2 regions of the Paenibacillus sp. FSL H7-0357 genome follow, and region 1 is predicted to be linked to the other one. Evidence: a T-box and tRNA genes for the amino acid it is inferred to sense, from the RefSeq annotation. Region 1 holds a T-box; the other holds one or more tRNA genes.
What was found. A T-box is a leader RNA that pairs with one kind of tRNA and senses whether it is charged. The one in region 1 lies ahead of tyrS (tyrosine--tRNA ligase), so its partner is inferred to be a tRNA-Tyr.
Positions count from the first base shown of each region.

Region 1 (3,398 bases):
TTCCGAATCAACGATCTTCTCGATCATATAGGCATCGGTAAAAGCGCCATTGTTCGCGATGGAGGAGTAGGCATTGGTCAGTTCCTCGACAGATACACCATAACGCAGACCGCCGATTACGCCGGTTTTTGCACTGTAGTCTTCATCCTGGATGGTCGTAATCCCCAGCTTCTTGGAAAAAGCCCAGGCGTCTTCGATGCCAACCTTCTCATTAAACAGCTTGAGCGCAGGAATGTTCAAAGACTTGTTAAGCGCATAGCGGGCGGTAACCAGACCCTGATAACGGTTGTTGGCATTCTTCGGGATGTGGAATCCCTTGGAACCATCCTTCAATATGATTGGAGCATCGTCGAGGATGCCGGCAGGCTGGATCAGACCCGCATCAAGTGCAGGCAGATAAGCAGCAATCGGCTTCATGGTCGAGCCCGGCTGACGGACCATCTGCGTAGCATAGTTCATCTGTTCAATGTTGAAGTCCCGGCCTTCGATCATCCCCAGGATGGCTCCGGTCTTGTTCTCAATCATCATCCCGGCTGTCTGTTCCTTGCCTCTGGCCTTGCTGTCTTTTGTGAAATTATCACTGTTCTCGGAGATGCTGTGCATAGCGCTGTATACTTTTTTGTCAATCGTAGTGTATACACGGTATCCGCCGGTCATTAGCTTCTGACGGGCTTCCTCCAGAAGCACTGTGTCTTCTGCCGGACTCGTGGTATCTTTCGCTTTTTTCTTGTCTTCGTTGATCGACAGTAGGATCTCTGCCGCCTTGCGTTCGGTTTCCAGCATCAAGTAAGGGAATGTAGCATAGGCCTTCTTAGAATGCGGTGCCAGAGAGCCTTTGATGTCAAAGAGGCGCGCTTCATCATACTGGGAGGAAGTGATTTTGTTCTCCTCCAGCATCCGCCGCAGTACGAGCTGCTGGCGCTCCATGGCTCTGTTAAAGGCCGTCTCGTTGAATTCACCCACTCCGTTAAATGCGGAATACTTGGAAGGAAGCTGGGGCAGACCGGCCAAATAGGCAGCTTGCGCAACATTCAGCTTCTCCAGGTCCTCCACACCGAAGATGCCCTTGGATGCGGCTTTGATACCGAACACATTATAACCGTTGGAGCCGTTCCCAAAGGGAACCTTATTGAGATATGCGGTAATAATTTCCTGTTTGGATAAAAAACGTTCAAGCCGCAGGGAGAGCAGGATTTCCTTCACTTTGCGGTCTTCCGTACGGTCCAGATTCAGAAATACACGTCTTGCGAGCTGCTGGGTAAGCGTACTGCCCCCGGTCTGGACCGATTCGTTGAGCAGCTTCTGCTTGACGGCACGAAGGGTACTGCTGAAATCCACTCCTTTATGGTCATAGAAGTTATTGTCCTCTATAGCGAGGACGGCATCAATCACAAGCTGTGGAATATCGTTGAATTCAATTAGCCTGCGGTCTTCTTCGGTGCGAAGCTGACCGATCGGTTGCCCATCCCGGAAATAGGCAAACCCGGTGACGGCGTTCAAGCTGACTTGCTGCTGAATCAATTCTTCGGTGCGCACAGGATCATCTTTCACAATGGAAGTTATGTAGCCTGCCAAGGCACCACCAGCAAACAGAATGCCTAGTATGCCGAGTATAAACATCCACTTTACGACTGAACCGAACCTGCGGAGCCAGGATCTTCGGGGTGGATGCTGTTTTACGGTCTTCTTTTTGTTCTCCTCAACCATCGACGATAATCCTCCTTTTAACGGAACTATTATAGCACAATTTGGCGTATTTGAATGCGCTTCTGCCTGAAAGTCGAATTCATGAGGTGTTGACTTTTTAAAAGGTCCTATGGTATAAGTTTACTCAATTGGATATTCGAAAAGCGTGGAAAGACATCAGTAGAAGGAAAGCCATGTGTTTCAGAGAGCCGGTGGGTGGTGCGAACCGGCAGCAGGCCCCTTTGAATTACAGTCTGGAGCTGTCCGGAGGAACTACAAGCGCATTTCGCTTGTTCAGTAGTCCTGGACCGGGTGCAAGCCCGTTATGGCAATGAAGTGAAAGAGAATGCCTGTGCTCCGGCACGGCAAATCTTTAATTAGGGTGGTACCGCGAGCCTCTTACTCGTCCCTTGGGATGAATGAGAGGCTCTTTTTGCGTTCTTTGGATTGATTAGTGTTGAAAAACTGGGAGGAATAAGGAAATGACTTGGGAAGAGCTTTCAATCAGCCAACAGCAGGAAGTCGAGCGTCAGATGGAAGTGATCACGCGTGGTGCCGTGGAAATAGTGCCAGAGGGGGAAATGAAGCGCAAAGTGATCCAATCCGTTGCTGCGGGTATTCCGCTAAACATCAAACTGGGTCTTGATCCGTCGGCGCCGGATATTCATGTGGGACACACTATTGTGATTCATAAGCTGCGCCAGTTCCAGGAGCTCGGGCATCAGGTGCAGCTGGTCATCGGAGATTTCACCGGACGTATCGGGGATCCTACGGGCAAATCCGAGACACGGAGGCAGCTTAGTGAGGACGATGTGCAGCGTAATGCCGAGACCTACAAGAAGCAGATTTACAAGATTCTTGACCCGGAGAAAACAAAGATCTTCTGCAACTCGGAATGGCTCAGCCCGATGTCCTTCTCAGATGTTGTAAATCTGGCGGCAAAAGTAACCGTAGCCCGGATGATGGAACGCGACGATTTCTCCAAACGCTTCCAGGGCGGCCAGGCCATCAGTATTCATGAATTTTTCTACCCGCTGATGCAAGGGATGGATTCCGTTGCTCTTAAGACCGACGTGGAGATTGGAGGCACGGACCAGAAGTTCAATGTGCTGATGGGCCGTACACTGCAGAAGGAATATGGCCTGGAACCGCAAGCTGTTATACTGATGCCGCTGCTGGAAGGAACCGACGGTGTGCAGAAGATGAGCAAAAGTCTGGGGAATTACATCGGCATTGATGAAGAGGCTAATGAAGTCTATGGCAAGGCGATGTCCGTGCCGGACGAGGTGATGCTGAAATACTACGAAATGGCTACAGATATCAGCAATCAGGAGCTCGCTGCCTTGAAAGCGGGTCTGGCCGACGGGACGGCCCATCCACGGGATGTCAAAATGCGTCTTTCATATACATTAGTACGAATGTACCATGGAACAGCAGCCGCGGAGGCCGCGCAGCAGCACTTCATTACGGTGTTCCAGCAGCGTGCGCTCCCGGAGGATATTGAGACAATCGGCATACCGGCTAAAGAGCTGTTGAGCGGCACAATTAAGCTGGTCAAGCTGTTAACGCTGCTTGGTTTTGCAGGCTCCAAAGGCGAAGCTAAACGTTCGATCCAGCAGGGCTCAGTGAAGCTGAACGGGGTGAAGCAGGAGGATCCGAACGGGGAAATCCAGCCTCAGGAGGGCGACATTGTCCAGGTAGGCAAGCGGAAG
Region 1 is NZ_CP009241.1:3,299,647-3,303,044, forward strand. It holds gene H70357_RS14230 (transglycosylase domain-containing protein) at 1-1,707, opposite strand, end outside; T-box leader at 1,845-2,100, shown strand; gene tyrS (tyrosine--tRNA ligase) at 2,169-3,398, shown strand, end outside.

Region 2 (3,398 bases), 3.2 Mb from region 1:
GTAAACGGCGGCCGTAACTATAACGGTCCTAAGGTAGCGAAATTCCTTGTCAGGTAAATTCTGACCCGCACGAATGGCGTAACGACTTGGGCGCTGTCTCAACGAGAGATCCGGTGAAATTTTAATACCTGTGAAGATGCAGGTTACCCGCGACAAGACGGAAAGACCCCATGGAGCTTTACTGCAGCTTGATATTGAATTTGGGTACGATCTGTACAGGATAGGTGGGAGCCGTAGAGGCAGGAGCGCAAGCTTCTGCGGAGGCGCCGTTGGGATACCACCCTGATCGTATCTAGGTTCTAACCTGGTACCCTAATCGGGTACGGGGACCGTGTCAGGCGGGCAGTTTGACTGGGGCGGTCGCCTCCTAAAGAGTAACGGAGGCGTTCAAAGGTTCCCTCAGAATGGTTGGAAATCATTCGAAGAGTGCAAAGGCATAAGGGAGCTTGACTGCGAGACCAACAAGTCGAGCAGGGACGAAAGTCGGACTTAGTGATCCGGTGGTACCGCATGGAAGGGCCATCGCTCAACGGATAAAAGCTACCCTGGGGATAACAGGCTTATCTCCCCCAAGAGTCCACATCGACGGGGAGGTTTGGCACCTCGATGTCGGCTCATCGCATCCTGGGGCTGAAGTAGGTCCCAAGGGTTGGGCTGTTCGCCCATTAAAGCGGTACGCGAGCTGGGTTCAGAACGTCGTGAGACAGTTCGGTCCCTATCTGTCGTGGGCGCAGGAAATTTGAGAGGAGCTGTCCTTAGTACGAGAGGACCGGGATGGACGTACCGCTGGTGCATCAGTTGTTCCGCCAGGAGCATGGCTGAGTAGCTACGTACGGACGGGATAAGCGCTGAAAGCATCTAAGCGTGAAGCCCCCCTCAAGATGAGATTTCCCAATTAGTAAGACCCCTTGAAGACGACGAGGTAGATAGGTTGGAGGTGGAAGTGCAGCAATGCATGGAGCTGACCAATACTAATCGGTCGAGGGCTTATCCAACAGTAAGACGCAGATTCGTTTCGGATTCAGTTTTCAGGAATCAAGGTTCCTGAATGAATTTACATGGCACCAACTTGTTTGGAGAGATACCCAAGTGGCTATAAGGGGACCCTCTGCTAAGGGGTTAGACTGCGTAAGCGGTGCGAGGGTTCGAATCCCTCTCTCTCCGCCATTTCAAATTCATAATATTGTTAGTGTGGCGGCGTAGCTCAGCTGGCTAGAGCGTACGGTTCATACCCGTGAGGTCGGGGGTTCGATCCCCTCTGCCGCTACCATACAACCCGGAGGCTTAGCTCAGCTGGGAGAGCATCTGCCTTACAAGCAGAGGGTCGGGGGTTCGATCCCCTCAGCCTCCACCATTTTCACAATTCAACACTGTTTCAACACTGTTTCAACACTTTTACACCGTGCCGGTGTAGCTCAACTGGTAGAGCAACTGACTTGTAATCAGTAGGTTGGGGGTTCAAGTCCTCTCGCCGGCACCATTATTTTTACAAATGCGGAACCGTGGTGTAGTTGGCCTAACATGCCTGCCTGTCACGCAGGAGATCGCGGGTTCGAATCCCGTCGGTTCCGCCATTTTTTTATGTTTTATGGCTTTTTTTATGGCTCGGTAGCTCAGTCGGTAGAGCAAAGGACTGAAAATCCTTGTGTCGGGGGTTCGATTCCCTCCCGCGCCACCATATATGGAGGCTTAGCGAAGTGGCCAAACGCATCAGACTGTAAATCTGCTCACGTACGTGTTCGGTGGTTCGAATCCATCAGCCTCCACCAGTTTTATGAGCCATTAGCTCAGTTGGTAGAGCACCTGACTTTTAATCAGGGTGTCGAAGGTTCGAGTCCTTCATGGCTCATCCCAATCAGAAAGTCATCACCTTCGGGTGGTGGCTTTTTTGTGTTATCGTCATACCGCATGAAAATGAAATTGCTGACAGCGAGTTTAAAATTCCTGTCTCCGTTTAATTATAAGTTTATAACACTGAGCAGAAATGAGGGGATTCCTGTTATATATGATGCAATTATTGTTGGAGGCGGTTTTGCCGGCCTGCAGGCAGCGATTCAATTGGGGCGTTACTCTACCCACCATGTGCTTGTGATAGACGCGGGAGGGGGAAGATCTAACATTTGCCGCAATTATCATAATATATTGGGCTGGCCAGAGGGAATATCCGGTGAAGAGCTTAGGGCAAGGGGCAGGAGGCAGGCTGAAGTTGCCGGTGTGGAGTTTGCTACGGATAGGATTACTAAGGCAGAGAAGCAGAATGGTTTGTTTCAGCTGAACGGTTCCAAGAATCAGTGCTATAGTTCCAAGACATTGCTGCTTGCAACAGGTGTAATGGACCGCTTTCCTAAGCTGCCGGGGCTTGCAGCTACACTAGGGAAGACGGTATATGTATGCCCGGATTGTGATGGCTACGAAATTCAGGACCGGCAGACCCTATTGCTGGGCTCAGGTGACGTAGGGGCAAACATGGCTTTTATTTTGCGTGAGCGTACGGGTGATTTGACTTATATCAATCATGAGTGCCAGCCGGTATCGGCAGAAAACCGCCAACGTCTTGAAGAGCAAGGGATCTTATATGTAGAGGAAGCAGTTGCTCGAATCGATGAGGAGAACGATGGAATCATTAAAGCGGTAATCCTGGAGAGCAGAATTACTTTGCTTGCGGAGCGTGGGTTCATCGCCTTTGGGAACAATGCGGTACATTCGGAACTTGCGGCAGAGCTTGGGGTGAAGCTTCATAAGAACAGGCATATCGAAGCGGATAACCGTTCATTAATGACCAATGTGGAGCATTTATGGGTGGCTGGTGATGTGGCTGTTCATGCAGAGCAAGCTACAGTTGCAATGGGCGAGGGAGCGATAGCCGGTATTTGGATGCATAAAGAGTTAAAGAAGATATCTCCGGTAAGCTTGCCGCCGTCTAAGCAAAATCATAGTGAAATGGTAAAACAAAATAAATGATTCCTCAAATTGTCGATTGTGTCTTAGTAATCGGAGGGACCAGGCCGCATAATGTTGGGAATTATGATAAAATAGGCGAAAAGAGCAAAAGTGGTGGAGTATGGTGACGATGGATAGTGAGGCATTGCGTCAAAAATTGGAGCAGCTCACCGGAAAGAGAACCGGAATCAAACAACTCGGGAGGCAGCATTCAGCTTCTCTTTTTGGCATAGGCAAAGAAGAGTTGGATCAGCCGGTCACTCATGAAGGTCATCTCTGGGTACCATTGTATGAGAACGAGGGAAGAATAACTGCGATTTGGGTAGAGATGGATGGCCTTTCAGCTCTGGAATTGCAATTGGTCAATTATGCGGCACGGAATTTTGCTGTCGCGCTCAAGGCCACAGGGTTAAAGGAAGAAGGAGAAGTAGAGGCACGGCAGCTGAGCAACTGGCTGA
Region 2 is NZ_CP009241.1:139,179-142,576, forward strand. It holds rRNA gene H70357_RS00670 (23S ribosomal RNA) at 1-995, shown strand, start outside; tRNA gene H70357_RS00675 (tRNA-Ser) at 1,076-1,167, shown strand; tRNA gene H70357_RS00680 (tRNA-Met) at 1,194-1,270, shown strand; tRNA gene H70357_RS00685 (tRNA-Val) at 1,279-1,354, shown strand; tRNA gene H70357_RS00690 (tRNA-Thr) at 1,405-1,480, shown strand; tRNA gene H70357_RS00695 (tRNA-Asp) at 1,497-1,574, shown strand; tRNA gene H70357_RS00700 (tRNA-Phe) at 1,603-1,678, shown strand; tRNA gene H70357_RS00705 (tRNA-Tyr) at 1,684-1,769, shown strand; tRNA gene H70357_RS00710 (tRNA-Lys) at 1,777-1,849, shown strand; gene H70357_RS00715 (NAD(P)/FAD-dependent oxidoreductase) at 1,891-2,961, shown strand; gene H70357_RS00720 (PucR family transcriptional regulator) at 3,071-3,398, shown strand, end outside.
Region 2: it has a tRNA-Tyr gene. The T-box ahead of tyrS (tyrosine--tRNA ligase) is inferred to sense a tRNA for this amino acid. The anticodon was not compared.